4 regions of the Oxobacter pfennigii genome follow, and region 4 is predicted to be linked to each of the others. Evidence: riboswitches for the same ligand, from Rfam matches in the RefSeq annotation. Region 4 holds a riboswitch; each other region holds the start of a gene.

Region 1 (8,099 bases), 300 kb from region 4:
GGAACTCCTGCGCTTCCCGGAATGCCTTCAGTCATAACCCCTGAGCCTGCACTGACCAAAAATCCGTCAAAATGACCATGATAGCACCCTGCAAATTTTATAATCCTGTCTCTTCCCGTATAGCCTCTTGCCAGTTTAATAGCACTCATGGTGGCTTCTGTGCCCGAGTTGACCATCCTTAGCATATCCACGCCATCCAAGGTGCTGCACATATGCTCGGCTAGCTTTAATTCCAAATATGTAGGCGCTCCAAAGGCGATGGCATTTTCACTCGTATCCTTTATAGCTGCCACAATATCCTCGTCGCAATGGCCCAAAATCATAGGTCCCCAGGCACATACATAATCGGTATATTGATTGCCCTCTTCATCGAACACATAGGCGCCCTGTCCCCTTTTAATAACCGCCGGGTTTATAGTTACATCCTTAAAAGCCCTTACCGGACTGTTAACTCCTCCCGGCATATATTTTTGGGACTCCTTTATAATCTCAAGATTATTCATGGTTTTCCTCCTTTAGCCATTTACAGGCATCCAGTGCAGAATAGGTGATTATAATATCCGCTCCCGCCCTTTTTATGGACGTCAGCATTTCTAAAACTACTTCTCTTTCGTTAATCCATCCCATTTTTGCCGCTGCCTTTATCATGGAAAACTCGCCGCTTACATTGTAGGCTGCTATGGGCACATCGAACCTGTCCTTAGACATCCTTATTATATCAAGGTAAGATAAGGCCGGCTTTACCATCAGTATATCCGCCCCTTCATCTATATCAGCCTCGGCTTCCATCATAGCCTGCCTTGCATTAGCAGGATCCATCTGATAAGTCTTTCTGTCTCCAAAGCTGGGCGCCGAATGTGCTGCTTCCCTGAAGGGCCCGTAAAATGCCGATGAATACTTCATGCTGTATGACATTATCGGTATGTTTGAAAATCCGTTTTCATCCAAGGCCTCTCTTATGGCACTTATTCTTCCGTCCATCATATCCGACGGAGCCACCATGTCCGCACCTGCCTGTGCGTGGGATAATGCAATCCTTGCAATATAAGGCAGCGTCAAATCATTATCAACTTCATCACCCTTAAGTATTCCGCAGTGGCCGTGACTGGTGTACTGGCACATGCAAACATCCGTAATGACATATAATTCCGGAGCTATTTCCTTTATCTTTTTTATGGCTCTTTGCACAATTCCGTTACCATCAAAGGCTGACGATGCAATTTCATCCTTTTGACCGGGCAGTCCAAAGAGAAGCACACCTTTCACTCCTGAATTTACCACCTCTTCCATGACTTCATGGAGCCTGTCCAATGTGTAATGATAATTTCCCGGCATGGCTTCAATTTCTTCCTTAATGTTTGTCCCTTCCATTACAAATACAGGAAATATGAAGTCCCAAGGGTGAAGTATGGTTTCCCTCACCATTTCCCTTATTGCTCTATTCCCCCTCAACCTTCTTATCCTTGCAAACATTTAACTACCTCCTTTAGCTCAAGTATTTTATCTATAACCCCATCGATGGTATACTCCTTGCAAACATGATGATTGATGCCATTTTTCTCAAGCTCCGCTGATGTTATGGGGCCTATTGCTATGCAGGTCTTTTTCTTTATATCATCCAATCCTACCATGGATATCATGTTTTTTACCGTTGAGGGACTGGTGAATAATACTATATCTACCCGCTCAAAAGTCTCTTCAACAGGCTTATTACCTTCAATAATATCATATATATGAGCTTCATCCACAATACATCCGTATTCCTTTAATGCATCATGCAAATATGACCTGGACGCCTTGGAACGAGGCAGAAGTATCCTATCTCCTCTTTTAATATATTCCTTCATTTTTTCAAACAAGGCTTCGGCCACAAATTCCTCAGCCACAATCAAAGGGATTATCCCTCTGTCCACTATAGCCTCTGCTGTCGCAGGACCAATGGCTGCAAAGGAGGCCTTTATTTTTCTTATATCAACTTCCAATTTTTTTAGTCTTTCAAAGAATGTGCTTACACCGTTTACGCTTGTGAATACTATGTAATCATACTCTTCCAGTTTATCAATATAGCTCTGTAAATTCCAGGATGTATCCACAACTTCAATAGAATTAATCTCTGTAACTTCAGCTCCCAGATCATATAATCGTTCTCTAGTTTTAACTGCCTGTTCCTTTGAACGTGTTACGCAAATATTTAAGCCGGACAATGGCTTTTTTTCGAACCAATTGAGCTTTTCATTAAAGCCCACTACTTCCCCCATTACAATTATACAGGGAGATTTAAAGCCTGCTTTTTTCACCTTTTCACTTATATCTGAAACCGTCCCCGTCACTTTTTTCTGCTTGGAGGTTGTGCCTTCTCTTATTACGGCACAGGGTGTATCCTTGCTCATCCCGTTGCTTATCAAATTACTTATAATTTCATCAATACTCTCTAATCCCATTAAAAATATAAGTGTACCCTTTAAATTTGCCGCCGCATTCCAGTTTATATTTAATACTTTAGCGCTCTTTCCTGTAAATACATGAAAGCTTTGTGCTATTTTTCTGTGGGTAGCTGGTATTCCGGCATAGTTTAAAACGGATATTGCCGAGGTTATTCCGGGAATTACTTCAAAATCAATACCTTCGTTATAAAGCCTCAGAGCTTCTTCGCTTCCCCGGCCAAAAACATAAGGGTCTCCGCCCTTTATCCTTCCAACAATATGTCCTTCCTTTGCAAGGGCTACCAGCATATCGTTTATTTCATCCTGGGTTTTGTAATGGCTGCCTGGCTCCTTGCCGCAATAAAATACCTTACAATCCTTATTTAAATATGAGAGGGTGAAATTTCCGGCCAGCCTGTCGTACATTACGGCCGTACATTTTTCTAAAGCCTTGACGGCTTTTACGCTTATAAGCCCCTCATCTCCTGGACCTGCACCTAGAAGATAAACTTTTCCCATATAACCACCCCTAAACTTCCATTATTTTTTCTGCAAGCTTTAATCCAAGCTCCATGTAATTTTCACTCTTGCCTTCTATATCTTTTTTCACAAGCTTACCCTCCACATTGAATATACCAACTATGTGCATGTAACTTCCCTCCAAGGTTGCATAAGCACCAACTATGGTGTGGCAATCTCCATTCAGCTTTCTCATGAAACTCCTCTCAGCTTCAACGCATATGCGGCTCTCGTAATGATTAAGGCCTTTGAAGTATTCCATATAGGGGCTGTCGCACTTTGCTTCTATACCTAAGGCACCCTGTCCAACTGCCGGTACAAAATCATTAGGATCAAAATAATTCATTATTATGGATTCTAAGTCAAGTCTCTTTAAGCCTGCGGCTGCCAGAATCATCCCATCAAGGTTATCCCTTTTTATTTTTTCAATGCGGGTTTGTACATTGCCCCTTATTGGAACAATCTCTATATCCGGCCTTAATTGCTTTATCTGGCTTGTTCGCCTGTTACTGCTGGTGCCCACCTTAGCACCCTTTGGCAGTAAATTAAAGTCCACTCCTGATAAAGATACGAAGACATCCCGTGCATCCTCCCTTTGAGGCACCGCAACAATTTCAAAGCCTTCCGGCAAATCATAGGGCACATCCTTCATGCTATGGACAGCCAGATCTCCGTTGCCTTCCATCATGGATATTTCAATATCCTTTATAAAAAGGCCCTTTCCGCCTATATCCTCCAAGGGCTTATCCAAAATCTTATCTCCTGTTGTCTCAATAAGTATCTTTTCATATTCCGCATTATATTTGCTCTTTAACATGCTACCTACCATATCGGCTTGTACCTGTGCCAGTTTACTGCGCCTTGTTGCAATTTTAAAATTCAAATTCGCCACCACCATAATACATTTTTAATAAAATAATCCCATTGCCCTTTTTATAAGCTTGATAAAAAAAATCCGTGTTTACAAAATTCATGATTTCTTCAAAATGCTCTCTTCCTTTTAGCTTTTGACGCAATGAGGAAGCAAATAAAACAAAAGCTTCATATTCCTCCATCTTACATTTCATTTTTTCAGCCAAAAAAACCGAGGTCTTTGGGCTTCCCTTCCTTGTATGGAGAGCAAAGTGAAGGTTTTCCGTTTTCCTTTGAGTCGGAATTGTAAGCATCCCTTCTCTGAAATCACGGCAGTTCAGATATATCTTACAAAGGCTCTCGCAATCCGCTTTTACTTTTTCATTCAATTCATAATCATCCGTTGCAATTGCGACTATATGCTTATCCAAAATAATTTCCTTTTTATATTCATCTTTAATCAAGATGAGCCTGTCATCATTTTCAACTTGAAAAAATTCAGGGCTGAATTCTTTTGACAATACGAAAACTCTGCATCCGTTGTTTAAAAATGCCTTTGCCTTAATAAGCCCTGCCCGCCCTGCGCCTACGATAAGAATATTCACCTTGTGAGATATGAGAGAAACCATCATGAATTCTAGCATTTTATCAGAAATATCTTTTCTATTATCTTGAGGCATTCTTCTCCCCTGCCTTCTAAATATTCTTCCTTCAGCACTTCTATAGCCCTGTTTACATATACATCTGCCGTACTTTTTATAAGAATGTCTGCAAGGTTCTCATTATCTTTTGTATGCCTTTTATTCCTAAAGGCAGTGCTTCTTTGTTTATAAATCTGTTCTCCGTTTTCCTTCATCCTTTTTATATAGGGTGAAAGCTTTTTTAAATTCTGCCATTTTTCAAATTCCTGTATGTGCTTCTCAATAAGATGTCTGAAATTTTCAAGGATTTTCCTTCTCTTTTCAAGACTCTCATCAAACAATGCGCTTATCATATCTATATCGTAAACTTCGTTACCGTTAATACCGTTGACATCCCAATCCACATCCCTAGGAACCGCCATATCAAATATCATGAGCTTTCTGTTTGGAAGCTCATTTGAATTTATTACTGTATGAGGAGCCGAAGTACAGGATATTATGCATTCCACATCTGGATAATATTCTTTTCTTTCTCTAAAAGGGATGACTTTTACTCTTCTATCCTTAATATCCACAACACTTGTATCTCTGACGGCTATGTATAAAACATCAAAGGGTTCTTCTAAAATATATTTACAGGCCAAACTTCCTACTTCGCCATAGCCTAAGACCATGAATCTTTTTAAGCTTCTTTTCCTTGCCTCGCGTATTACCATGGAAGCTGATGATACCGGAATTTTATCAAGCTCTGATTTATGGCGAAATTCCTTGCCGCAGGTTATTGCAGTATGAAAAAGCCTGTCAAGTTCCCCTTTTATGGTTTTATTTTTAAGTGCCAAATCATAGGCGTCCTTTACCTGGCCTAATATCTGCTCTTCTCCCAATATCCTTGAATGCACTCCGCAGGTTACTTCTATCAAATGACGCACTGCCTCATCTCCGCATTTGTAGATAGTGTACTTTATCAATTCCTTATCCCAGCCTAAACAGTTAAAAATGCATTCTATGATGCCGTCCCCAGTTCTCGTAGAATTAAAATACACTTCGGTCCTGTTGCAGGTACTTATTATGGCCGCCTCCCCGCACAGCTCGGCAGCTTTTTTCAATGCATCCTCCAGATGCTTCGGTATTATCGAAAGTTTTTCGCGTATACACACATCCTCATCATTAACTCCAATAAGCTGAATCATATCAATCATCTCCAACGTTCACCGCCATGCCAGCTTGATATGATTTCATTCACAGCTCCGCAATGTTCATTTCATCATATCAAGCTGGCAAAATGCGAGAATTTATAAACCATTACTATACTAAGCTTGTTATTCCTTCTGCCCGGTCTATGAGTATATCCACAAGAAGATCGTGGAAACCGATAGGCTCCGCCATGGATATTGTTAAGCCATCAAGCTCTTTTTTTAATTCATTCAAAATTTGAGGCACATCTTCTTTGATATGTATTCCGTTGTAAAGAAAATAAGGCAATACAGTTATGTCCTTAATTCCTTTTTCATAAAAGCCTCTTATTATAGTAGGTATATCAGGCTCGGATATTTCCATAAAACATCCTTCAACCTCCGTACCCATTTTTGCTCTTATTGCGCCCACAGTCTTAAAAAAAATATCGCAGGCCTCTTTTGATCTGCTTCCATGTCCTATTACCACTATTCCTTTCATATTACCTCTCCTTTTTTACTTTTTTATGATTTTATATGCACTCTTCTTCTTTTAGGATATTCTTAGTTGGGACATCCTTTAAAAGTGTCCCTGTCTTCATTCAAGCAGTCAGAGAAGTTTCCAAAACTTATGCAAAAAACAATCCCTGGCACTTTAATGTCAGGGATATATGTATAATTTTATGCAATTAAAAGCCCTCACTTCAAGCGAGGGCTTAGTAATAAAATCCATGTGCCAAAAAATAGCATAGGTGTTACCTTCCCTCCGAAGGACTTTTAATCTCAGGCAGGTCTCCTGGCTAACGGGTCTTTCTCCACCTTCCTTCCCAGCGATAACGCCAGTGGAATTAGGTTTCGTCGCCGTATACAGTAGCGGGGGCTGCAGCGGATTTTCACCGCTTTCCCTATTATACATGCATGTACCTGACAATTTTATTTATTTTTATGAGAACTCAATTCCATTCTATATATAATTATATTATTAAATGGTGTCTCTTACAAGTATAGATTGTATTTTTATAATTTCAGCTATAAAATTCCTGATTCTATGAGTTTCCCTGTCCATTCCTCATAAACTTGAGGTTTCTCAATTCTGACAACCTCCAAAAAATCACCCAGCACGCCCAGTTTGCTCAAGCCTTTTGATAAGTGCTTGGGAAAGCTCTTTTCTCTGGTGAATGAGTATTTAGGGTCTATAACCATCAGGGACTTATCTTTTTGTACGTAAATATCCTTGCATCTTATATCAAGCTTTTTAAAATTCAATTTCTTAAACTCTTCAATTAGATTTATCAGGTTCTTAGCTACCTTTTTATCAAGGCCGTTCCTTTTTATGTAGTCCTTCAAGCATTCTCCGCCTACATAATCTCTTATGATGTAATTTCCCATGGAACCATAGACTTTAGGAAAATATTTACTGCCTCTGACGGCCTCCAATATGGAATATTCGCTTTCGCAATTTTTTATCTTCTTAAAAATTTTAATTATCTTGCCGTCTGGAAGCAAATACACGATTCCGTTATGGCCTTCACCTAAGAACTTACATTCCCTTAAATCTATGTTAAATTTCTCCGCTAAATTTTTATATCCAGATTTCTTATCCATACAACCCTCACAATAATACAATCAAAGACTCATGTATTATACTATTCTTCTAGATTGCAGTTGTTGCATGTTACAAATACATTAAGTTATTAATCTGTTAAGAATATGAATATAATTTTACATTTTTTATAAAAGCCTGCACGATAATGTGCAGACTTTCTATAGTTATTCTAATAAAAACTATTAAGTATTATACTTATTGAAGTTTTGCGCTGCAGCTGGAACAATACCTTATTTCATCAGATTTTACTCTGGTGTCAAATATAAAACCACATACCGGGCATTTATACAGGCGTTCAAAATAAATTCCTATGCCAATTATAATTGCTGTCAATACAAATCCAAATATGGTTCTCCATATTACACTTGGAATAATTGATAATAACATTATAATAAACCCTATATTTTTATACATTCTTGCCTTTTTAAACTGTAAGATAACCTTTTCATCCTTCATCTATATACTCCCATAATTTTTACTTTCTGACACCCCTTACAGCCGTTTCTATTCTCTTTAAACCTTCTACCAAATAAACACGGGGACAGCCTATGTTCATTCTCATATAGCCTTCACCGCTTTTACCGAAGGTTGTTCCGTCGTTTAGGGCTACACCTGCAGTGCCGTACATGAATTTTTTAAGCTCATCCTGGCTTAAGTTGAGGCCTTTGCAATTAAGCCATAAAAGGTAAGTGCCTTCGACCTTATCAACTTTGATTTCAGGTATATTTTCATCAATATATTCTTTTACATAATTCATATTATCTTCCAGGTAATTAAGCAGCTCCGAAAGCCACTCCTCACCATGGGTATAGGCAGCTTCCATTGCAGTAATTCCGAAAACGTTGCCGGATGCAATTCCTAAACCTTCTACGATATTATCAAAGTT
Region 2 (8,099 bases), on a different contig from region 4:
AAGGGAGCTTTTACTTGGACTTATGCTTCCTTCGGGCAATGACGCTGCTGCAGTCATAGCAGTTTACATAGGCCGTTTGAGGGCAAATGATATGTCCCTTGATGAAACCGCATCAATGGATAAGTTTTCAGAGCTTATGAATAAAAGAGCAAAAGAGCTTGGTGCAAATAACTCAAATTTTGTAAACCCCCATGGATATCATGATAAAAACCATTATACTACTGCCCACGACCTTGCTCTTATTACCATGGAAGCGATGAAAATAGATTTTTTCAGGGAGGCTGTAAATACTTTTAAATATAATACAGAAGCTACTCCTGTTTTCAGCAATGGACAGATAGTCGAAACTATTGACCATTCCTGGCGAAATTCCAATGAACTTATTAATGAAACAGGCAAGGATTTTTATGAATATGCTACAGGTGTTAAGACAGGATACACCACCCCTGCAGGATTTTGTGTTGTATCTTCTGCTTCAAAGGATGGCATGGACCTTATTGCCGTAACTTTAAATTCCACGAGCCAGGCGAGGTGGGAGGATTCACAAAAGCTTCTGGAATATGGATTTTATAACTTCGGGTATTATGAAGGTGCTGTTAAAGATAAGCCAATTTACACATTAAATGTTGAGAACTCCTCACCCAACAGCCCGGAAGACCTGATAGCACTGCCGGATGAGGATTTTGCAGAGACCTATGTAATGGAAGAATACCTTAAAATGCAAAAAGAATTTTTATGGGATGAAACCCTTATATCCATTGTGGACAAGGAAAATGATATTGTATCCCTTAAGTCGTCCATTAAGGCAGATCAGATTATAGGGAAGGCAGTTTTCACCCTTAATGGAGCTGTAGTAAAAGAAGTCAATTTAAAAGCCATGGAGGAAGTGAAAAAGAAAAATATCATAAATTCCGTTTCTCAAAAAATTGATACAGGAAACATAGTCTGGTTCTTATCAGGTACGATATTCGGCGCTTTTGGAATTCTCGTGCTTTTAAGAAATGCTGCCGTAAAGAGAAGACGTTTAAGGATGGGAATAAATCAATAAAATAAATCCCTGTGGACAATCCCCAGGGATTTATCTTTTTATGTGGATATTGAGGATAATGTATTATTCAAGCATACATTACTTATATACAGTTTTGCTTAATTTCAGTGCTTCATCTGCTATCCAGCCGTTTACTTCCATAACTTTAGGATCAGCCCTGTCCAGTGTCTTTAACATTCCGCTGAAAATATATCCGCCGTTTGGAGCGAGTTTTACGAAGGTATCACGAACAGCCTGACGCACTTCCTCTTCATCGATTACCGGCCAGGTTATGGGTACATTGAGTTCAAATCCCCCATTAATTGCAAGCTTGCGTCCGAATTTTTTCTTTACCGCCACTAAATCATTTTCTACCTGGGCAGGATCCCACACACCTACTCCTATTTCAACCATTGAAGGCATTAAATCTTCACATCTGCCGCAATTATGATAAAAAATAGGCAGTCCTGCATCTCTTGCAATGTCCAGACATTTTTTATAACGGGGAACAAAAAGCTCTTCGAAGAGTTCGGGGGAAATGAAGGGATGAAGCTTTGAGGCTGAATCATCTAATAAATAATAGCCATCAGGTTTATAATAATGAATGACGTTCTTGGTGATGTAAAGTGAATGTTCAAGCATGTAATCCAACAGCTCTTCTACTTCTTCTTTTTCCTCGTATATGGCGCACAAACCTTCCGTAAAGCCCATGAACCCTATAAACTGCTGGAATAAGTCTGCATAGCCGCTTATAACAAATGCTGTATTTTCGGGGTCTTGTACAAATTTTTCCCTGTCTTTTTTAGCTGCTGCTTCCCAGTCAAAACCTGAGTAATCCGGCGCTTTGATTACATCTCTCCATTTTGTTACATCTGTCAGGATGAAATCATTCGGTTTCGGAAGCGCCGCAAAGTTGGTTTCCGCATTGGTTACAAAAGTAACTCCCCACGGGTCTTTTCCGCCTTCCGGACCTCTGAAACTTCCTAAAATGCATGGGTCTGCCATTGTCATAAGCGGTGCAGCTCCCGGCCTGCCGAATGTTGATACAGGTACGTATTCCGGCATTTCACCGCGAGCGACGCGTAAAAAATTTTCTTTCTGGGTTAAATGTGCCGTCATGCATAAACCTCCTTTATTATTTATGATTTTTAAACATTTAGCGGAAAATAATAGTATATATGCTAATTATATCATTTATACACCCCGTATAAAAATGATAGGTTATATAAAATTGCAACGAATGAGTTGGAGTTGTTATATGCCGATGCATATACTTTTTAATTTATCCGTTTTATGATATTATTGTTTATGATACCATAATCTACAATAAACGATAAAACATGCAATTATAAGTTTCATGAAATTGAGATCTTTCATATTTCATGATTGGAGGTGCGATATATGAACGAAAGAGAATATCAAAACGAAATTTTTAACAGTTATAATAACTTGATACCTTATCTTATTCATTTCTTCCGGGATGATGTGAATTTTTCAATTTGCGATACCGCGAAATATATTAAAGTAGTAAATGGTACAAGCACTAAAACCAATTTAAAGGTAGGCGACCCTATACAACCCGGAAGCGTGGCTTACGAGTGTATGAAGGCAGGAAAACCTGTCACCAAAATAGTGCCTAAAGAGGTTTTAGGGGTAGATGTGAGAGCTACTGGAATACCGGTATTTGATGAAGAAGGCAATATAGAAGGCTGCCTTGTGTTGGGAAAAAGCCTGGAGCGTGAGAATAAAATACATGACCTTTCCAAAACTCTGTCTAATGCCCTTTCGCAGATATCTACTGTTGTAGGGCAGGTTTCTGCAGAAGTTCTGAACCTGGCCGGAGAAAATACCATAATTCTTGAAAAGGCAAATGGTGCTGCCAAAGAAACGGAAAGTACTAATGAAATAATAGAATTTGTTAAAAGCATTTCCGCTCAGACCAATCTCTTAGGTTTAAATGCCGCTATTGAAGCAGCAAGAGCAGGTGAGGCAGGAAGAGGCTTTAATATTGTAGCTCAGGAAATCAGAAAGCTATCCAATTCCAGTGGTGAATCAATTGCTCAGATAAATGACATAATACAAAAAATTAAAGAATCCATTGAGGATATAACAAATGGTGTAAGCAAAGTAAATGGGTCTTTTCAGGATCAGGCGGCAGCTTTCGAAGAAATTACCGCTTCCATAGAAGAATTGAACAAGAATGCCCATGTACTTGAACAGCTGGCCGAAAATCTTTAATATACGCATAAATGATTTTATCCCCCCGAATTAAGCCCGGGGGGATATATATTTATTTTCTTTTTCAGAAACTAAAACATGCACAAGTACTCATTTTATGTTTTATACATAAAATGTCAATAATCTTAAAATTCCTATTTAAAAATCTCCCGTAGTGACACCGGCTGTTTCAAAGGTAGCCATCTCATCGGCAATTTTAATTGCAGCTTCTGCTATCGGGAACATTAATGCGGCTCCTGTCCCCTCTCCTAATCTCATATGAAAATCCAATCTTGGTCCTAAACCCATCTGTTTTAAGGCCAAGCGCTGTCCTTGCTCTTCCGAGCTATGGGATGAAATCATATAAGAAGCAGATAGCCGTGCGATTTTTGCTGCTGTCAGCGCTGCCGCCACTGAAATAATGCCGTCCAAAATAACAGGCACATTCTGATAGGAAGCTTCCAATATTGCTCCTGTAAGGGCTGCAATCTCCAATCCTCCCACCTTTGAAATTACATCTATGGGGTCGTCAACATCGGGCTGGTTGACTTCTATTGCGCGTTTTATAACTTCCTGTTTATGCTTTAAGGCATCATCTTTGACCCCTGTTCCGCGTCCTGTGACTTCCTCAACAGAATGGCCTGTGAAAACTGAAATAAGAGCAGAGCTTGGTGTCGTATTGCCAATACCAACCTCACCTGTTGCCAGAATGTTCACTCCTGATTTAATAGCATCAGCCGCAACCTTTGCCCCGGTTAAGATTGCCATCAGAGCATCCTTCCTTGACATTGCAGGCCCATGCATCATATTATCCGTTCCACTTTTTACTCTGTTTATCATAAGCTCAGGAGGATTAAGCAGCGGCGCAATTCCTACATCTGTACAAATAACCTCTGCTCCCGCATGGCAGGCTAAAATATTAATACCTGCATTTCCATTTAAGTAGCTGTAAAACATTTGGGCCGTTATCTCCTGGGGAGCGGCGCTTACCCCTTCTGCCACAACGCCATGGTCCCCGGCCATAAGAAGAACTGCCTTGCCTGCAATTTTAGGATGAGAAGTCCTCATTATGCCTGCAATCTGCTCGGCAATATCTTCCAGAACACCCAAGCTCCTTAAAGGCTTAATTTTTGCATTCAGCCTTTCTCTCATTGCCATAATAGCTGCTTCGTCTAATCCTTCAATTCCCGATACGAGCTCCTTAAGTGCAGCTTCAAGCTCTTTCATTTCCGCCTCTTTGATATTGGCCACGCCGTGATATGCAGTCACATTTTTTGATACAGTCATTTTAATCGCCTCCACTTTATTTTTTATAAAAAAATAAAGTCCCGCCACAAATTAATTGTGGTCGGGACTTTGCCGTCATCTCCGCCGCTTTTCCTTTATTAAAGAAAAGACTTTTTTCATCTCAGGCAGGTCTCCTGACTTAAGACTCAAACGCATCATTGCCCCTTCCCAGCATAAGCCAGTGGATCGGCAAGAGCTCGTCCTTACAGTGGTGGGTCCGTACCGGATTCTTACCGGTTTCCCTATTCTCCCCGAAAATCGGGGCACCTAAGATAATTTTATAATATTTTAATAAAATTTTATCATAAATGCTGAAAAAGTCAAGCTATATGCCATCCACCCTTTTAGGGTTTATATAAACCTCATAAAATGATCAGGAGCTAAAATCATAAGGAGAATTTAAATATATTGCCTTACAGGTATAAGTTTTTGACTGTCTGAATCATCATCAATTTTGGAATAATAAAAAAATTAACTTATATGCACAATCATAATATGTAAAAATTATTTCAAATTATTATAATTTCAAAACATGTTAAATGATGGTAATATTTATAATAGTATATATAAATATTTTTTAAGGGGGATTAATATGTTCGATCTTACAGGGAGGCTTACACCCAGAGAAAACTATTTAAGACTGCTTAAAGGAGGCCATCCGGATTATATTTGCCATGTTTCCGAAATTACAAAAGGAATGTTCTTTGATCCTTTGGCCATGGCTTACATGAACAGGGTCCCGGGAGCCATATCAAAAGACAGATGGGGTATATCATGGAAGTGGCTTGAAGGACATCCGGCTGCCAACCCCTATGTAACGGAAGAAACAAAAGTGATAAAAGATATCCGGCATTGGGATAAGTACATAGATGTTCCCTGGCCTTCCAAATTCAATGTTGACTGGACAGAAGCAGAAAAAAGAGCCCAGGAATTTGACCGGCAAAATTATCTTCTCATGGGATGCTGTTTTACCGGCCTCTTTGAACTGACGCATATGCTGATGGGCTTTGAAGACGCCCTCATGAACTATATTGAAGAACCTGAAGCCATGGGAGAGCTCTTAGATGTTTTATGCGAATTCAAGCTTGCATATCTTAAAGAACTGATAGACCATATCAAGCCTGACATGATTCACATCCATGATGACTGGGGAAACAAAAAGGATCTGTTCATGCACCCCGATACCTGGAGGGCTCTTTTAAAACCCCGCTGGGCAAAAATATATGAATATATGAAATCAAGAGGAGTGTTGATACAGCATCATGCCGACTGTGTATGCGAACCGATTGTTCAGGATATGTCCGAGATAGGAATTGACGTATGGCAGGGTGTAATACCTCAGAATAACATACATGAAATTCAAAAGACTCTCAACGGTTCAATGGCACTTCAGGGCGGTATTGACGGCGTTGTATTTGACAAAGCAGACTGGACAGAAGCTGAAGTGAGAAAAGAAGTTAGAAGAGCCTGCGATGAATATGTACCCCAGGGATATTTCATACCCGAAATACCTAACGGTCAGCCATTAACGCCTGGTATTAACGATATAGTAATAGATGAACTCAATTCCTACGGAGAGCATTTCTTTAAGAAGCAGAAAATATAATAGCACAGGGGCTCCAGAATTATGAACAACGTAAATGAGCATTGTGAGAGTTCTTTAAAAGTTCTTGGTGACGCCGCCTCATAACTTTTGATTGTTTGAGCGATTAGCGAGTTATCAAAAATTCTTGCATTTTCAAGGCAGGGAGCCTTAAAACTTACAGAACCCGAATACGAATGGAGTGTTCATAATTCTGGATCCCCTATTTTTAAGATACTTATTTTATGTAATAACCTCTGCCGTATAAATAAGCTTCGCTCTTAATCCATGAGTTGATCTTTGCAATGTCAGGATCTCCTATTCTCCCCAAAGCATTGGCGGCTATTGCAAAACCTCCGCCGGGTGCGTATTTATCAATCGCATCCCGTACGCCCTGCCTCGTTTCCTCCTCATCTGCATCCGGCCATGTGTCTGGTACAACCCATTCATAGCATCCTGCTACAGCAAGTTTGCCTTTATATTTTTCTTTTATGCTTAAAAGGTCATTTGTGGGCTGTGCCGGATCCCATACCCTGACTCCCAATTCAACCATATCATCTAAAAAGTCTTCACATCTCCCACAGTTATGCAGCTGTATGGGAATGCCCCTTTCGTTCACAGGTTTCAATATCCTTTCATAAACAGGCTTAAATATGTCTCTGAACATTTCAACAGACATGAAGGGATTTAGCTTTGCTGCCGTATCATCAGCAAAATAAACCAGGTCCGGTTTATAATACTCCACGGATTTTTCAATAACAGGCAAATAAAAATCTGCCATATAATTGAGCAATTCCTTGCAGTATTCCGGCTCCTCATATAATGCGCAGAGTCCGCTGTTAAAGCCCATAAAGGCAATAAGCTGTTGAAATGGCATAAATCCTACGTTTATGCATGCAGCCGATTCGTCGAGGTTTATTTTGGCAAATTCGTAATTTTTCTTTGCCTGCTGTTCCCAATCCACCTCCGGCATTTTTGGAGCTTTTATAACCTGGTGCCATTTGGTAATATCCTCCAAAATAAAATTGTTAGGCTCAGGAATACCTCCATAACCCGTTTCTTCATTGGCAACATAATGCACTCCCCATATATCGTATCTTCCTTCAGGCGGTGTCATTGCAGGCATTCCGAATATAAAAGGTCCTACATTCTTATATACCGGTTCACCCTTCCATGGTGGATTTCCCATTGTGAATACAGGAACATATTCCGGCATTTCTCCTTTTAAGATACGCATATAATTTTCTTTCGGAGTCAGCTTTGATTTATACATTGTGTGCCTCCTTTTATTAATATTATAGAAGGCATGAATATGCCTTCTATAATTAATGTGATTAATTCCTCACTTATTATTTTATATAATAATCTCTTGTGTAATAGTAAACTTCACTTTGAAGGATTTCATTAACCTTGGCAATGTCAGGATCGCCGAATTTGCCAAGGGCATTAGCTCTTGCCGCATATCCGCCGCCAGGTGCGTATTTGTCAATGGCATCCCTTACGCTCTGCCTAAGTTCTTCTTCATTATATTCCGGCCATGTTAATGGAACCTTCCAGTCATAGCATCCGCAGACAGTAAGTTTACCTTTAAACTTTTCTTTAATGCTCAAAAGATTATTTGCAGTCTGTGCCGGGTCCCAGGCTCTGACTCCCAACTTAACCATATCATCTAAAAAGTCTTCGCATCTTCCGCAGTTATGAAGCTGTATTGGAATGCCTCTGTCGTTTGCGGGTTTTAAAAGTCTTGCATAGGCGGGTACAAATATATCCTGAAAAATGTCGAGAGAAATGAAGGGATTTAGTTTGGCAGCAGTATCATCAAGGATATAAACCATATCAGGTTTATAAACATCAACTGCTTTTTCAATGAAGGGCATATAATAGTCAATCATAAAATTGATCAGTTCCTTGCAGGATTCCGGTTCTTCCAGCAATGCGCAAAGACCGTTGTTAAAGCCCATCAAAGCTATCAGCTGCTGGAAAGGC
Region 3 (8,099 bases), on a different contig from region 4:
ATTGGTATATGCAAAAAGAAATAGGGCAAAAGATAAATGAATTAAGAACTGCCAAAGGATTGACGCTGAAGGATTTAAGCGAAAAAACCAATCTTTCCGTCAGCTTCATATCCCAGGCAGAGAGAGGACAAACTTCTGTTGCCATAATGTCATTGAAGAAAATTGCCGAGGCACTGAATGCGGACTTGGCGCTGTTCTTCGATCCCCCAAAAAGTAAAAGACCTTTAATCACAAGAAGCTATGAACAGGAAGTATTCAGGATTGAAGAATCCAAATTCATTCACAGCAGCTTATCAAGTGATATTCATGATAAGAAATTCGAGCCCATGGTGGTAACCATACTGCCAAATTTGCATGAAGAGGAAGTGATTCCTTACAGCCATGACAGTGAGGAATTTATATATGTGCTGGAAGGGGTTTTAACTTTATTTTTAGAAGACAATACCTATGAATTGTATCCGGGAGACAGCGCCCATTATTCTTCTTCAACTCCTCATAATTGGGCTAATTTTACCAACAGGCTTGTTAAAATCATCTCTGTAACTTCTCCCAGTTTTTTTAACGGGAAATAAAGAGAACTGTTAACTATATATAATCCTTGAAAGGAGGGTATACAAGTGAAATTTAGCGAAAAGATAGACAGGCTGGCTCAGCTGATGGTAAAGAATAATGCCGATGTATTGATTATAGGGACCTCTTCGGACATGGAATACATTACAGGCAAAAGCTCTTTTATATGCGAGAGATTCAAGGCCTTGTTCATATTATCCGACGGGAGATTTTTCTACATTTCCCCTGAGCTTTATTATGAAGAGACCAGGGAGGTTTTCGGAGGTCAAACCGACATATTTGTATGGAGTGATTCGGAAGGCTTTTTGCCTTGCTTAGAAAAGGCAAATATAAAATACGGGCTTAAGGGAAAAACCATAGGGGTAAATGATGCCATAAGGGCTGTTGATATGCTGGATATGAAGACCGTATTGGATATGAATTTCATAAATGGTGTCAGTATATTGGAAGAGTTAAGAGTTGTAAAGACACAACAGGAGAGGGATTATCTAAGGAAGGCTTCTTTAATTGCCGATGAAGTAGCAGCGGAAATAGTAAAATATATTAGGCCGGGTATTACGGAAAAAGATATAGGTGATAAAATAATAGAGCTATTTTTTGAAAAGGGAGCTGAAGGCTTATCCTTTGAGCCTATAGTGGCGTCAGGACCTAACAGCTCAAAGCCCCATTATGTTGGTAACAGCAGGGTTATCGAGGACACTGATATAATAGTTTTGGACTTTGGATGCAAGTACAAGGGATATTGCTCGGATATGTCCAGAACTGTATTTGTCGGTGAACCAACAAAGGAGCAAAAGAAAATATACAGCATAGTACTTGAAGCCAATAAAAGTGCTGAAAGCTATGTAAAAGCAGGAGTAACAGCTCGCGATACAGATTTGGCGGCAAGGAAGGTTATAAGAGATGCAGGTTATGGTGAATGCTTTTTAAACAGGACAGGCCATGGAATAGGTACTGCCGTTCATGAAGCTCCGTATATAAGAGAAGATAATAGGCAGATTTTAAAAGACGGAATGTCCTTTAGCATCGAACCAGGTATATACATCCCGGGAAGGTTTGGAATGAGAATTGAGGATATAGTCTTAATCCATAACGGCAGCGGGGAAATACTTAACAAGTTCACAAAGGAAATGATAATTATAAAATAACAATGAGTTTACATAAATAAGCATCAATCTACCTAATTACTTGCAATTTGCTAAAATATTTATGTTAAGAGAAATAGATAGGCCGTGTGTTATTCATAATTTATCCTTGATTTTTTAAAAAAGTTTTAATATAATCTAGATAAATGAATATTTCCAATAAGTGCTTCATTAAAATGAGGATAATAGGGAATCAGGTGAAATTCCTGTACGGTCCCGCCACTGTAAGCGAGGAGCGGCTTATCAATAAACCACTGTTTTTTATAATAGGAAAATGGGAAGGAGATAAGCTGCAATGATACGCAAGTCAGGAAACCTGCTTGTTGGTGAATTTGTACACTCTCCAGGAAAGGGTGGTACTTAGAGAATGATGGCAAAGTTCTCAGTCTAAAAGGCTGAGGACTTTTTTATTTTATTTAAAAACTTTAAGGAGTGGTTGTATGTTTCAGGTCGGTGTGGATATGGGGGGAACATTTACAGATTTTATTGCACAAAGTCCGGAGGGCATAAAAACGGTAAAAATCCCCTCAGACAAGGGAAATCCCATTATAACGGTTATGGAAGGGCTTAAGATATTAGCTCATGATTTTAACTTATCATCAAGGGAGTTTCTTTCCTGTATCAAATCCCTTGTTCATGGAAACACCGTTGCAGTTAATGCCCTTATTCAAAGGAAAGGGGTAAAGACCGCCCTTATCACAACGGATGGATTTAACGATGCCTTAGAGATGAGGCGTTCAAAATTGGACAATCAATGGAATTTCTTTGCATCACCTCCGGAGGTTTTGGTACCCCGGCATCTCCGCTTTAACCTTAAAGGGAGAGTTGATTACAGCGGAAGGGAAATAACTGCTCTGGATTTGGACAATTTAAAGCAAATCAAGGATGAGCTTAAGTTATTAAAAGTAGAATCGGTTGCCGTATGCCTTTTATTCTCTTTTTTAAACCCGGCTCATGAAAAATGTGTGAAGGCATATTTAGAAGACATGCTCCCCGGTGTGTATATATCCTTATCCAGTGAAGTTGCGCCCAAATTAGGTGAGTATGAGAGAACTTCCACTGCTGTTTTGGATGCTTATCTTACACCAAAGATATCCCATTATCTTAAGGAATTATCATCTTCCCTTAAAGAATGGGGACTAAATTGCGGCGTGAAGCTGGTTCAGAATAGCGGAGGAGTCACAAGCATATCTCTTGATAACCATTTTGGAGTCAAAGGCCTTTTTTCGGGCCCTGCGGCAGGATCAAGCGGAGCAAGAGCCCTTTCAATGGAACTTAATCAACCGGATATGGTGCTTATTGATATGGGGGGTACAAGCTTTGACGTCAGCCTTATAAAGGGCCATTCAATAAAAATTTTGTCTGAAACTTCAGTCGAGGGTTATCCTTTAAGCCTGCCTGCAGTGGATATAAATTCCCAGGGTATAGGAGGCGGAAGCATTGCTAAGGTGGATGAAAGCTTAAGACTCAATGTTGGGCCGGAATCAGCAGAAAGTTTTCCAGGGCCTGCCTGCTTTGATAAAGGAGGAGAAGCCCCCACCATCACAGATGCCGCATTGCTCCTTGGATTTATAGAAGAAAAAAGCTTTGGAAAAGGAGCAATAAAAATAAGAAAAGATTTATCATTAAAAACCATAAAAGAAAAAATAGCCGATCCTCTCAACATAAGCCCCCATGATGCTGCCCTTGCAATTTATGAGGTTGCTTCGGCAAAAATGGCGGATGCAGTAAGTTTAATGACTCTGCAAAAAGGATTTAACCCCATGGATTTTGCACTTTTGGCGGCAGGCGGGGCATCGCCTATATTTGCAGCTAAGATAGCACGGGAGCTTGGCGTGAGAAAAATCATCATACCTGCCTTTGGAGAAGTGTTTTGTGCCCAGGGAATGTTAAAGTCAAAAATAAAAACTGATATAGCCCAGAGCTTTATTAAGAGCATGAGTGAAATCAGCATGGGTGAAATAAACCAGGTGATGAGTAAACTTAAAAAAAGTGCCGACATCAATCTCAGTCAGCAAGGGGTGGCTTTTGAAAAAAGAGAATTTAGATTTTATTTTGGGGTGCGGTATTCAAATCAGCATCATCAGCTATCCCTCCCCTTTGAAGGTGAAAGCCTCGATAAAAACAGCATAAGGGAATTAAGAATAAAGTTTAATAATCTTCATGAAAAATATTACGGATATAAAGAGCCGGAAGATGAATGCGTCATTCTGGATGTGCGTATTGAAGCAGGCGAAAAGGAAGATGATATACCTTTCCATACAAATAATTTTAGTATGGAAAGCGGTGCCAAATATGATGAATACCGCAAAGTGTGCTGGGATAAGGATTTAAAAATTAAAGATTTGCCTGTTTATAAATTCATGAATATAAAAGCCCAAGTTATTGTTTCAGGCCCTGCTCTCATTGAAAAGGATTATACCACAATATTTGTAAGCCCTGATTATAAAGCTTATAAGGATGAAGGCGGCAATATAATCATGGATGTGAAGGAGGTGAAATAATTGGATGTTGGTAAAATCATTCTTCAGTCTGTTATAGCAAACAGATTGTACACCATATCAGAAGAGATGGGAGCAGCATTGGAAAAGTCCTCCCGCTCTCCCATATTTGCAGAAGCCTGCGATTTTGCCTGCGGTGTCACAAATAACAGAGGAGAACTCATCTCACAGCTAAACGGAATACCTATTTTAGCCGCTGCCGGTTCCTTTAGTGTACAGGCTGTTCTTGAAAAATATAAGGAAGGCATAGAGGAAGGGGATGTATTTATCATAAACGACCCTTATATGGGAGGCAATCACCTGCCGGATATAGGTATAGTCACCCCTGTGTTTTATGAAAAAGAGCTTATATTTTTCACAGTCAGCCGTGCACATCACGGTGATATAGGAGGAGCAGTTGCAGGCAGCTATAACACAGGCGCCACGGAAATTTTTCAGGAGGGAATAAGAATTCCTCCCACAAGGCTTGTAAAGGAAAATAACCTTTGTGACGATGTCTTAGAGCTTATAACCTATAATACAAGGAATTCCAAAATGATGAAGAGCGACCTTTTTGCTCAAGCTGGAGCCAATAAAATCGGCAGTGAACGATTAATTGACATGCTTAATAAATACGGCTTAAAGGAAGTTAGGGAAGCAGCGGAGGAATTGCTCTTAAAGGCTGAGGAGCTGACAATTAAAGGAATTTCTAAATTTCCAGAAGGTACATATGAGGGAGAGGAATACTTGGATGATGACGGTTTTTCGGATAAACCAGTTAAAATAAAGGCTTCCGTCACCTTTAAAAAGCAGGAGGTGACAATTGATTTTTCCGAAAGTGATAAACAGGTTACAGGCTTTATAAACAGCGGGCTTGTTACTACAAAAAGCGCGGCATACATCGCCCTTCTTTGGGCATTGTCACCGGATATTCCAAGAAACAGCGGCGCCTTTAAGCCTATAAAAATAATTGCTCCAAAGGGCTCGGTAGTCAATCCAAATTCGACGGCTCCCGTAACATTATCCACCCTTCATTGTGCCAGTGAAATAATTTCTGCAATTTTAAAAGCCTGTGCCCTTGCAGTGCCTCAAAAAATACCTGCCGGCTTTGGACGGTATTGCGGGCCTTCCTTTTACGGTATTGACCCCAGAAATAATAATTTTTTTGTAGGCTTTGGATTCTGCTGCTTGGGCTCGGGAGGGGGAAAGGAAGGGCAGGATGGTTTTCCCTATATGGCTCCCATATCAAATTACGGAGGAGTAAGAGCTCCAAATAATGAAGCCAATGAAGTCCAATATCCCATTCTAACCTTGAACCACCATTTGGTTATGGATACTGCCGGCGCGGGAAAATACAGGGGAGCTCCCGGAGTGAAATATGAGATCCAATTTTACGGCCATGATACAAATATAGTAATGTTCGGCGATGGGATGAAAATACCGCCCTACGGCTTAAAGGGGGGGAAGGAGGGAAGCTTAAACAGCAATAAATTATGCACACAGGAGGAGGTGCTGCATTTAAAAAGCAAAACTTCTCCGCTGCCGCTTAAATGCGGAGATACGCTAACTCTTATATCTTCCGGGGGAGGCGGCTTTGGAAATCCTCTTAAAAGAGATATAAATCTTGTATATGAGGATTATATAAATGGCTATATAAGCCTTGATTCAGCATTAAAGGATTATGGCGTAGCAATAACTCCACAGGGTATCGACATAGAAGAAACTTTAAAATTAAGAAAGATGGAGGAAAAATCATGAGTGAAGCTATAACTAATAAGGATGTAAAAGTAAAAAAAGCCGTAAGATACGATACAAAGGCACTGGTGGGAGCGGTTATATTAGGAGTTGTATTTGTTTTTGTGCAGCAGATAGCCCACAGGATAGATGCAGTTATAAACCCCGCCAGCGTAATCGTAGGCGGAGTTACCTGGGCTATATTTACCGGACTTGTGGTCCTTTTATTCAAGCAGCCGGCAGGAATAATCACCTCGGAAATCCAGGCATTTGTGGCGTTGGCCTCGGGGCTTTCACCTTTGGCACCTTTTTTCATACCGGCAAACGGATTGGCATCATTAGCCTATTCCCTTGTTTCATGGAAGCTTTCCATGGATAAGTGGTCCCACCACATAATAGCCCAGGTATTATCAAATGTTGTGGGGAATATATGCGTAGGACTTGGCCTTTATGTTATATTAAGGCTACCCATTCCGGTAATCATCATATCGTCGCTCATCACAACTTTAGCTGGCATTGTAGGAGGAACCATATTTACAAAAATAATTTACGATAATGTGAAAAAATCCGGGGTATTGAATTAGGAGGGATTATATGAGCCAGGACTGGAGAATATTTTTGCAGGATTTTGAGGAGAGGTTTCCAAGAGAGGTTTTGCATATAAAAGAAGAATTGAAAAGAGAATATGAACCTACTGCCATAATTATGGAATTAGAGCGGCGAAAGAAATATTCCTTGGTGCATTTCGAGAAAATAAGCAGTTCTGAATTTGGCGTAATAGCCAATACCATTGCCACAAGGCAGCGCATGGCAATGGCCATAGGAGTTGACGAGAGGGATTTGCCCGTAATTTATGCAGAGCGAATTAAAAAGGAAATAGAGCCTGTAGTTTTAAATGAAGCTCCTTTTAAAGAAAATTGCATGACAGGAAAACATCTGGATTTAACAAAACTTCCTATTTTTACCCACTTCCCTATAGATGCCGGTCCATATATAACGGCAGGGCTGGTGACTGCAAAGGATCCGGAATCGGGAGCCGATACCTGCGGCTATCACAGGATGCAGCTTAAGGGTCCCGATAAGCTGGGTATCAGCCTTCATTCAAGGCAAAGGCTGTGGGAATATCACAGGAGGGCTCAAAAACTGGGCAAAAATTTAGAAGCAGCCGTTGTGCTGGGCGTACATCCGGCAATTTCTTTAGGCTCTATGGCACTTGTGCCCTATGATAAGGGCAAGTTTGCCCGTATGGGAGGGCTTTTAGGGGAGCCCCTCCAAATCACAAAATGCACGGGCATAGATGTGGAAGTGCCATTGTGGGCTGAGATAGTAATTGAAGGGGAGATATTGACGGACAAAAATGAGCCGGAAGGCCCCTTTGCCGAATTTACCAATTATGCCTGCCACAGGAGCACTGAAAATGTATTCATACCAAAGGCAATATATCATAGAACCAATGCCCTTTATCAGAGCATAACGCCGGGAATGTGTGCAGAGCATAATACAGTTGTGGCTGTGCAAAGAGAAGGGGATGTATTAAAGGCGTTAAAGGATAATTTGCCTAATATAATAAATGTACATGCTCCCTTATCTGCCTGCGGTTTGTTTCACTGCTATATTTCAATGAAGAAAATAGCCGAAGGCCAGCCCATGCAGGCCATTATGACTGCACTCTCCGTAGACCACAACTTAAAGCATGTAGTGGTAGTTGATGAGGATGTGGACGTATTTGACGAAAGCAGGGTGCTATGGGCAATTGCCACCAGAGTTCAGGCAGACAAGGATGTGCATATAATTCCCCAGCATATGGGAATGGGTTGCACCTTGGACCCTTCAACCGATGAATTGAGCAGGAGCGCAAAAATGGGTATAGATGCAACCAAGCCCCTTAATAATTTTGCCGACAGCATCGAGCTTCATCCTGAGGCAATGGAAAAAGCTAAAATTATTTTAAACAATATATAAGTTTGAAAGGAGGGGATTTGATGAACAAGCTTTTTACTGCAAAAATCCAAAAGCTTATTTTTCCGGAAGAAGATGAAGCCGCCCTTGAGGATGTTTTTATAGAATTCAATCAAGGAGAACTTGTGTTTTTATCAGGCTCTCCTCCTTGCAAATCAGCCCTATGCCTCGCCTTATCCAATGTAATTCCTGCATTTGTACAAGGGACTCT
Region 4 (8,099 bases):
TAACCACCAAAGAAAAAAAGCTTATTGAAATTCTCAGAAATACCAGCTATGGCGATATTACAGTCACTGTCGAAGATAAGCAGCCTGCGGTGGTGGAGGAAGCGGTGAAATCCATTAAACTGTAATAGTTTGTGTAATTTTAAAATATGCTGGCTGTCTTAAGTATATCTCAGGACTATAAAGCGGCAAAAACTGTAAAAAAATTTATATAACGCTATTGTAATTAGGTTGATATTATGGTAATATTTAGGTAAGATAATAATGGACAAGCATACTAATAATTATATCATTTATATTTGAAGATATAAATTTGCACATGCGGAGTTTCTGTCATTTATTACATACCTGCATGTGAAAGCGGGCAACCGCAGAATGCTTATCGAACAACGGGGGCATTGAATTGTGTTATACAGTTCAATGCCCCTTTTTATATAAAACTGAATAGATAAACTGCAAGGGTATCCGGCTGCCATAGGGCAAACCGGATTTAAAAGGGAACCGGGTGAAAATCCCGGACGGTCCGGCCACTGTAAGCGGGGAATTGCTTTTATAAAAGCCACTGGAAAAATCCGGGAAGGTAAAAAGCAGTAAGGAGCCGCAAGTCAGGAGACCTGCCTTTACAGCAAATTCATAAACCTTCCGCAGAAAGGCTTTATGCAATACCGCTCCGGTTGTATAACTTACGTTATACAACCGGAACCGCAGGATTTGATGTGCAAGCCCCAGCTTTAACAGGAAGACGGGGTTTTTATATTTTCTAAAGCAAGCCTTGCATACGGATGTGTTTGTAACCCGGTTTATAGTGATATGCCTTTTCCTTAGAAAGAAGGGCCCGTCTTTCAAGAGATAAGGATATGTCATTGTAAAAATATATCAAAATTGGAGGAATAAAAATGAAAAGCATGGTTAAAGGCTTCAGAAGCAAGCTGGCCCTTTTAATGGCGCTGGTAGTAGTGTTCTCCTTCTCGCTCTCAATGACGGCATTTGCCGCTATCGACACCACGGTTACAGTCAAGTTTTACAATGATACCGTAGACCCGGATGTACAGCTTTGGACGACACGGACTGTAGAGTATGATTCTGCTGTCCCCGTTAGTAAACCATACCTGCCTGGCGGTTACACCGATCCGTTAGGCGGTGCGGCCTCTGTCTATGATGCCATTTTTGCTGCAGCGGAACAGATTAGAGCGTTACCGGATGAGGACCCGGAAATTGAAGATCCGCCAGTTGTCGGATGGGATGCTAATCCTGCTTACGGCGACCCTGGCGGGTATATTGAGGCTATTGGAGATTTTGTAACATGGAATGATTACGACTATGACCCTATAACCGGGCACCATATCTCCGAGGGAGAGGGCTGGGTATGCACTGTTATTCCAGACGGCGACGATCCATACGATCCGATACAGTATCTTACCGCCGAAGCTCTGGAAGACGGTATGGAAATTATATTCCGTTTCCAGTCCTATCGTTATGAGTGGGATGATTAATGAAATGATGCCTTAAGGCACAGGCAGGAGCAGGAGGAATTCCGCAGGAATTCTCCCCTGCTTTTTGCCGTTTTTAAAAATAATATAGTATTTTCCTTTTATTCTATACAGCTTTTTAAACAGTTATTCCAAGAGGCCTCCATAAAAAATGCGAAATCTATATATTTCGGCAAGATATGAATTAAATATTGCACACAATGAAATAATCATGCTATATTTAAATAAGAGATAAAACTGAATATTCCATTACCGGGTGCCCATTCCACAGGGATGGGTTAAAAGGGAAAGTGGTGAAAAACCACTGCAGCCCACCGTTACTGTGATGTTGACGAAACCTGTAAAAATCACTGGAATATATTCCGGGAAGATAAGGGAGTAGAATGAAACTCAGCCAGGAAACCTGCCCGATAATTGTTGAATCTTTCGGGGGGAAAGATAATACAGGGCAGGAAGCAATATTGGTAAATGTATCTGAACTTACTATCTGAAGTAATTATCTTTTTAAGACACCTCTGAATAATGGGGGTGTTTTTTTATTGGCCTGAGAATAACTCTGGTTATCTTTTAATTTATATTTAAGAAGGATGTGATGAATAGTAAGGGAAAAAGAAGGCAAAAGAATAAATAAATGCTGACCGGAGATACCGGAGGCATTATCCTGCAGGATAATGCCTTTTTTAATGAGGTGGTTTTGATGAAATAGCATAATTTCTGATAGTTAGAGGAATAAAATTAATATTTCTAAGGAGGATCGATACATGCAGCAAAAGAGAAGAAAGTTTTGCACAAAGCTCATAAGCATGCTTCTTACCGCCGTTATGATTATAGGTATGCTGCCCCTTAGTGCCTTTGCCGCTGAAAGCCCCCTTAGCATATCGGCACATCCCGAAGATGCTGAGGTAAAAGTGGGACAAACCGCCGCCTTTAATGTCACGGCAGAAGGAGGGGACGAGCCTTATTCTTACCAGTGGGAAAGCAATGGCGGTACAGATTGGGAAGAAATTGAAGGAGCAAATTCTGAAGTATATGTGACCAGTCCCACCGTAATAAGCATGAACGGCTATAAGTACCGCTGCAAAGTAACTGACGACAGCAATGCAAGCGTAACATCCGATGAGGCTACCCTTACGGTTGAAGAACATGCCAGCATCGCCATATCGGCGCATCCCGAAGATGCTGAGGTAAAAGTAGGGCAAACTGCTGCCTTTAGTGTCACGGCAGAAGGAGGGGACGAGCCTTATTCCTACCAGTGGGAAAGCAATGATGACACCGGCTGGGAAGAAATTGAAGGCGCAACTTCCGGTGTATATGTGACCAGCCCCACCGTAATAAGTATGGACGGCTATAAGTACCGCTGCACCGTAACCGACAGCAGCAATGAAAGTGCAACATCGGATGAAGCTACCCTTACGGTTGAAGAATATTTCAGCGGGGGAAAAGGAACCGAGAGTGAACCATATCTCATAAGCAGCAAGGATGACCTTGCCAACCTGTCTGATTATATATACAATGGCTCAGTCAATGAAGAGAGTACAAGATTTAACGTAATGTACTACAAACAAACAGCAGATATAAACTTAGGTGGCTCAAGTTCAGGCTCATGGACACCTATAGGGCGCAGCGGCACAAATTATGTATTCAAGGGATATTACGATGGGGACAAGAATAATATTACAGGGTTGTATATAAAAAATACAAGTACGCCTGTGACCGCCAAAATCATGGGACTGTTCGGATATCTAAACGGGGCAACTATTAAAAATGTAAATATAATATCACCGGATATTGAAGTATCCGGAAGCCAGCAAGGAGCTGCAGTAGCAGGAACCGGAGCATTGGCAGGCGCTGCTTTAAACTCTTCTATTCAAAGCTGTACGGTACAGGGAGGCACCATAAAATCCGACTACTGGGCAGGAGGGCTTGTAGGATTGCTGCAGGCAAGCGTTATGGGAGCAACAGCTACGGTAGAGGGCTGCTATACGGATATTGACGTGAGCAGCAGTGGAAATGCCGGTGTCGGCGGTGTAGTAGGATTTATAAATTTTAATAACAACAGTAAAGACGGAGTAATTACCGTGAAAGACTGTTATTCCATGGGAGATGTATCCTGCACTCACGGCAGCAAGCCTTTAATAGGCGGAGTAGTTGGCGGAAACAATCAGGCTACGGCAATAGACACAGGTTCCATAACCATAGAAAACTGCTATGCCACAGGCACAATTAACGGCAAAGCGGGAAATACGAAAGGTGCCGGAATAGGTGGGATAACGGGAACACCCAACAGTTCTGCGGCAAGCAGTACAGCACAGATAAAAAACAATGCTGCCATAAATAAAGAAATTAAAAATGAAAGTACGCCTCCTAATACCAACGATGAATTCGGACGCATTTCAGGTGTTGAGAAGAGCGGAAGCTTTTCAGGCAATATAGCCTGGGACGGTATGAAGGTAAAAGGTGCTGCCGTTACAGGCGGTGCTTCGGATAAAAACGGCGAGCCTAAAACTATGGCCGAGATTAAAACAAAGAGCACATGGGAAGCCTTAGGCTTTAACTTCACGAATACCTGGGAATGGGACGAAGATCTTTCATATCCTAAGCTTAAGGGATTGCCGGGGCAAAATGCAAACCCCTTCCCAGAAGCAGTAAATCTGCCGATTATATCGGCGCAGCCTGAAAATATTACAGTGGCGGCAGGGCAGGGAGCTGTATTCAGCGTGACGGCTTCAGGAGACAGCGCCATCCTTGCCTACCAATGGGAAAGCAATGACGGTACCGGCTGGGAAGAAATTGAAGAGGCAGCATCGGTGGAATACACAATAGCCGCAGCTACTTTAGAAATGAACGGATGGCAGTACCGTTGCGTTATTACCGATATAAACGGTAACGTGACATCAAATGCAGCAGTACTTACAGTAATAGAAGAGTCACTGGCCGAGGAACAGCTTCGGAAGGTGAAGGATTTTTACGATGCAAATAAGACCCTGACGGCGCCTCTGGAAGCCACGGCATTATACGGCGCAGGTGTGGACCTTTCAGTCTACAATGCCGGTTCCCTTACGGAAAACGCATATTATTTAAAAGACAGCAGTGGTATATCTAACATTATATTTGCGGTAAATCCGGGAGGCATAAACGTACAGGGCCAGCTGGCCCTGCTCATAATGGACAGCATAGCCCTAGGAAAGAACCCGGCAGCTTTAAACGGAAAAAACTATGTACATGAATTGAATAAATATCAGAACAGCAGCGGTAAAAATGGTAACACTCCTACACCGCGCTTTGACAGTAATGCTTCAGCGGCAAATAATATGGCGTTGCTGGGGCTCCATACCTACTGGGGCGGCGGGGATTATCCCATGCAGAATGAATTTCCTTTATACATAGGAGAAGATGTATACATTTCATATCTTCTTAATAGTTATCCAGGGAATGGTTACGTGAGCGGTAATCTAAACGGAATGTGGGGACTTGATACTACAGCAGACAACAGGCTGGTTGTTACCTACTGGATGATGCAGGGACTGTGGGCAGCTGCTGACCCTTCGCAGCTTACAGCTGATAACATAGGAAAATCCATGGCATTTATGGATTCCGAATATGCAAAGACGGGCAGCGAAAACAAGATTACCTCATCCTGCGAGCTTATGGCGGCATATATAATATCAAGGCTTTCCTATGGTGAAGAGGTTGACGATGAAATGTGGCAGAAGCTGGCGGCCTTCCAGTTAGAAGACGGCAGCTACAAGAGAAAGCTTACAGATACCGAGTCCAACAGGGAATCTACAGCCATGGCGCTGATAGCCCTGGGACAAAATGCAGACCCAGAGAAAAAATCCGCCTTTTTAAGACTGTCCTTTAATGACAACGCCGCAAGGGAAAAGGCAAAAGAAGATATTGAAGCTGTGGAAAAGTCTGTGGCCGAAATATCACTGGATGAGGAAAACTTATATCCCCTGCCGACAGTAGGTGAATATACTACAGATATCACCTGGTCCAGCAGCGATACCGTTACTATAGAAGCGGACGGCACAATCCATGCCCCGGCAGAGGGAAGGGATATATCAGTCACCCTTACTGCGGTGGTCAATAAGGGTACGTCCTTTATAAAAAGATATTGGACTTTTGTAATAAAGCCAATGGACCAGCGCTTCCACATGGAAGAAAACTTTGCAAAAACTAAGGAATTCTATCAAAACAAGCATACCCTTGATACCGCATGGGAGCCTATGGCGGTACTTTCCGGAATAGGCAGCCTGGAAGGTTTTGAATTTAACCTGCCCTACTACGGAAAATACTATAGCTTAACCGGAACTGCCGACCGCCGTGCTTCTGAGGCCCTGGCCGCCCTGGACACTATGGCCCGTGGAGGAAACCCGAGAGACTATACCCGCAATATAACCGGTAGCAGCCAGACCGAGCAGGTGGACCTTATACAGCTGATACTGGGCAACCAGCAGCAAAACGGCACTATAGGATATGAGGGTAATTTTGTGTCCGATAGTTCTCACATGTATTATACCCTTGCCCTTGAGGCATATTTCAACGGCAGACCCTGGGGCAGTGAACAGTCCGGCACAAGCTTTGGCCGTATCGGAGCTATAAAGCACATTTTTGATAAAATGATTGATTATCCTTTGACGGGAGGCAGGGCCTACAGCCAAATATTGGCGCCAAATGATTCTACTAACAGGCCAGACTGGTTCCGCTACCATTGCGACCTTGTCATGCTATTATCCCGGCTGGCAGAAGATGAGACACTGTATGAAGAAGGAAAGACGATAGGTAAAAAAGCCCAGGAAGAAATGGAAGGCATTCTTGCCACATTGAAATATCTGTTTGATGAAGGCCTTATTACCAATACAGAGCCTCTGGTCAGGTATGTATCGGCTCTAGTGGCGGCAGGTCAAAAGAATAAGGTGGAGGAATATAAGGTGCTGGAGGTGCTTCGCAATGCCCGGGTGGGAGACGGAAGCTATAGTTACAGTGCAACAGCTGGAGTAAGAGGCTCAAATCCCAGTGGTAATACTGCGGCTACCATTTCCATGATGATGGCCCTGGGGGACCTTCAAAATAACAGGTCCATACTGGCTACCATAACCTTCGATTCCTCCAGCGTAAGCGATGAAGAAGCCGTAAACTCCGATCTGGCGGCACTGTCTGTACCCGAAACCGCCACAGCAAATATTACACTGCCAACGGAAGGCCCCAACGGCAGTACCATAACCTGGACCTCCAGCAAGCCCCAGGTAATATCAACAGGCGGAGTGGTCACCCGTCCCCCCGTGGGCTCTGCAGATGCGATTGTAACTCTTGTAGCTACTGCCACCCGGGGAAGCGTAACCCAGACCAGGGTATTTTCCGTTACCGTGCCGGCTGAAAGGGTCATAAGCGATGAAGAGCTATTACAGGCAGACCTTTTGGAAATATCCATTCCGGAAAGCACCATTAAAAATATCAGCTTGCCTGCTTCGGGAAGGAACGGCAGCGCCATAACCTGGACATCTGATAATGAAGCGGTAATATCGTCAGATGGAGTAGTAACAAGGCCTGCAGCCGGTTCAGCTGACGGCGTGGTAATATTGACAGCTACCGCCGCATTAAATGAAAAGACGGCTTCCAGGGAATTCACCGTAAGTGTGCCTGCTCTAACCAGCGATATAGTAAAGGAAGCGGTCAATACAATAAGGGAGCAGTACAATACGGATAAAGCACTTACAAGCGGTTACTGGGAAGTCTTTGCGGCCAAGTCCGTACTGGGAGATGACTTTGATAAATACAATTTCAGTATATACGACGTGCGCAATCACCGCCAGGAAAGTTCCTGGCAGCCTACGGATTACGGCGCTGTAATACTCATGATACTTTCAATAGGAGAAAACCCATACAACTACAAAGGTACAAATTATGTCCAGGGTCTTTTGAATTATCGTGAAACAAAAAATAACTGGGGACCCTATGCAGCTCCAATATGGTCGGGTATGGCCCTGGAAGCTGCCGGAGTGGATATAAGCGACGCACGCCGGAACGAATATATAGGCTACTGCAGGTCACAGTACAGCGAGCTGACCTACGGTCCGGATATGGCCGGATGGAGCCTTATTGTACTTGCCAACCATCTGAAGAATGAAGACGGTAGTACGAATGACAATATTTTGAATGCCATAAACCAGCTTAAAGCAGCTCTGAAGGCTTCCCAGGTTCAGAGCGGGGAAAAAATAGCCCTGTTCAACACCGGAGGAGTAGAAGGCGGCTCCATAACCATGTCTAACGCCTGTGTGGTCAGCGGCTTTATGGCCCTTAAGGAAGCAGGTCCCAGCGGTTTCGATTTGACAGCCGATGAATGGAAAGTAAACGGCGTAGGTGTAATGGACACATTGTACAACCTGGAAATAAAGGACAGGGAAACTTTCAACCCCCAGCTTGCAATAGCATTTGGGGACGTATATTACAGTGACAGTGTATGGCGCCGTGTGGGCATAACAAAAGACCAGTTTGACGATGTGATAGAAAATGCCGAAGAAATACTTAACGGAAATACCGAAGAGTATACGGAAGCAAGCCTGCAGGCTCTCCAGGCTGCCCTTACCGCAGCACAAGCAATACGCAGCA

Evidence for each region. Region 4 has a riboswitch for cobalamin ahead of OXPF_RS13735 (immunoglobulin-like domain-containing protein). Riboswitches for the same ligand answer to the same signal wherever they lie in the genome.
Region 1: linked by a shared signal. The riboswitch ahead of OXPF_RS15065 (sirohydrochlorin chelatase) and the one ahead of OXPF_RS13735 (immunoglobulin-like domain-containing protein) in region 4 are both predicted to bind cobalamin.
Region 2: linked by a shared signal. The riboswitch ahead of cobT (nicotinate-nucleotide--dimethylbenzimidazole phosphoribosyltransferase) and the one ahead of OXPF_RS13735 (immunoglobulin-like domain-containing protein) in region 4 are both predicted to bind cobalamin.
Region 3: linked by a shared signal. The riboswitch ahead of OXPF_RS16615 (hydantoinase/oxoprolinase family protein) and the one ahead of OXPF_RS13735 (immunoglobulin-like domain-containing protein) in region 4 are both predicted to bind cobalamin.

Annotation. Positions count from the first base shown of each region.
Region 1 covers NZ_LKET01000039.1:371,741-379,839, reverse strand. Annotated here, with positions in the region: gene hemL (glutamate-1-semialdehyde 2,1-aminomutase) at 1-503, opposite strand, end outside; gene hemB (porphobilinogen synthase) at 496-1,473, opposite strand; gene cobA (uroporphyrinogen-III C-methyltransferase) at 1,458-2,942, opposite strand; gene hemC (hydroxymethylbilane synthase) at 2,953-3,825, opposite strand; gene OXPF_RS15075 (NAD(P)-dependent oxidoreductase) at 3,815-4,474, opposite strand; gene hemA (glutamyl-tRNA reductase) at 4,432-5,625, opposite strand; gene OXPF_RS15065 (sirohydrochlorin chelatase) at 5,741-6,109, opposite strand; cobalamin riboswitch at 6,377-6,550, opposite strand; gene OXPF_RS15055 (hypothetical protein) at 6,637-7,212, opposite strand; gene OXPF_RS15050 (hypothetical protein) at 7,409-7,669, opposite strand; gene OXPF_RS15045 (MalY/PatB family protein) at 7,689-8,099, opposite strand, start outside.
Region 2 covers NZ_LKET01000021.1:183,080-191,178, reverse strand. Annotated here, with positions in the region: gene OXPF_RS04045 (D-alanyl-D-alanine carboxypeptidase family protein) at 1-1,048, shown strand, start outside; gene OXPF_RS04040 (uroporphyrinogen decarboxylase family protein) at 1,127-2,146, opposite strand; gene OXPF_RS04035 (methyl-accepting chemotaxis protein) at 2,429-3,265, shown strand; gene cobT (nicotinate-nucleotide--dimethylbenzimidazole phosphoribosyltransferase) at 3,404-4,531, opposite strand; cobalamin riboswitch at 4,639-4,817, opposite strand; gene OXPF_RS04025 (uroporphyrinogen decarboxylase family protein) at 5,124-6,137, shown strand; gene OXPF_RS04020 (uroporphyrinogen decarboxylase family protein) at 6,352-7,386, opposite strand; gene OXPF_RS04015 (uroporphyrinogen decarboxylase family protein) at 7,463-8,099, opposite strand, start outside.
Region 3 covers NZ_LKET01000043.1:67,292-75,390, forward strand. Annotated here, with positions in the region: gene OXPF_RS16605 (helix-turn-helix domain-containing protein) at 9-572, shown strand; gene OXPF_RS16610 (M24 family metallopeptidase) at 618-1,718, shown strand; cobalamin riboswitch at 1,860-2,053, shown strand; gene OXPF_RS16615 (hydantoinase/oxoprolinase family protein) at 2,156-4,219, shown strand; gene OXPF_RS16620 (hydantoinase B/oxoprolinase family protein) at 4,220-5,953, shown strand; gene OXPF_RS16625 (hypothetical protein) at 5,950-6,513, shown strand; gene OXPF_RS16630 (UbiD family decarboxylase) at 6,524-7,891, shown strand; gene OXPF_RS16635 (ABC transporter ATP-binding protein) at 7,912-8,099, shown strand, end outside.
Region 4 covers NZ_LKET01000039.1:73,163-81,261, forward strand. Annotated here, with positions in the region: gene OXPF_RS22550 (hypothetical protein) at 1-125, shown strand, start outside; cobalamin riboswitch at 440-633, shown strand; gene OXPF_RS13730 (hypothetical protein) at 975-1,490, shown strand; cobalamin riboswitch at 1,725-1,912, shown strand; gene OXPF_RS13735 (immunoglobulin-like domain-containing protein) at 2,249-8,099, shown strand, end outside.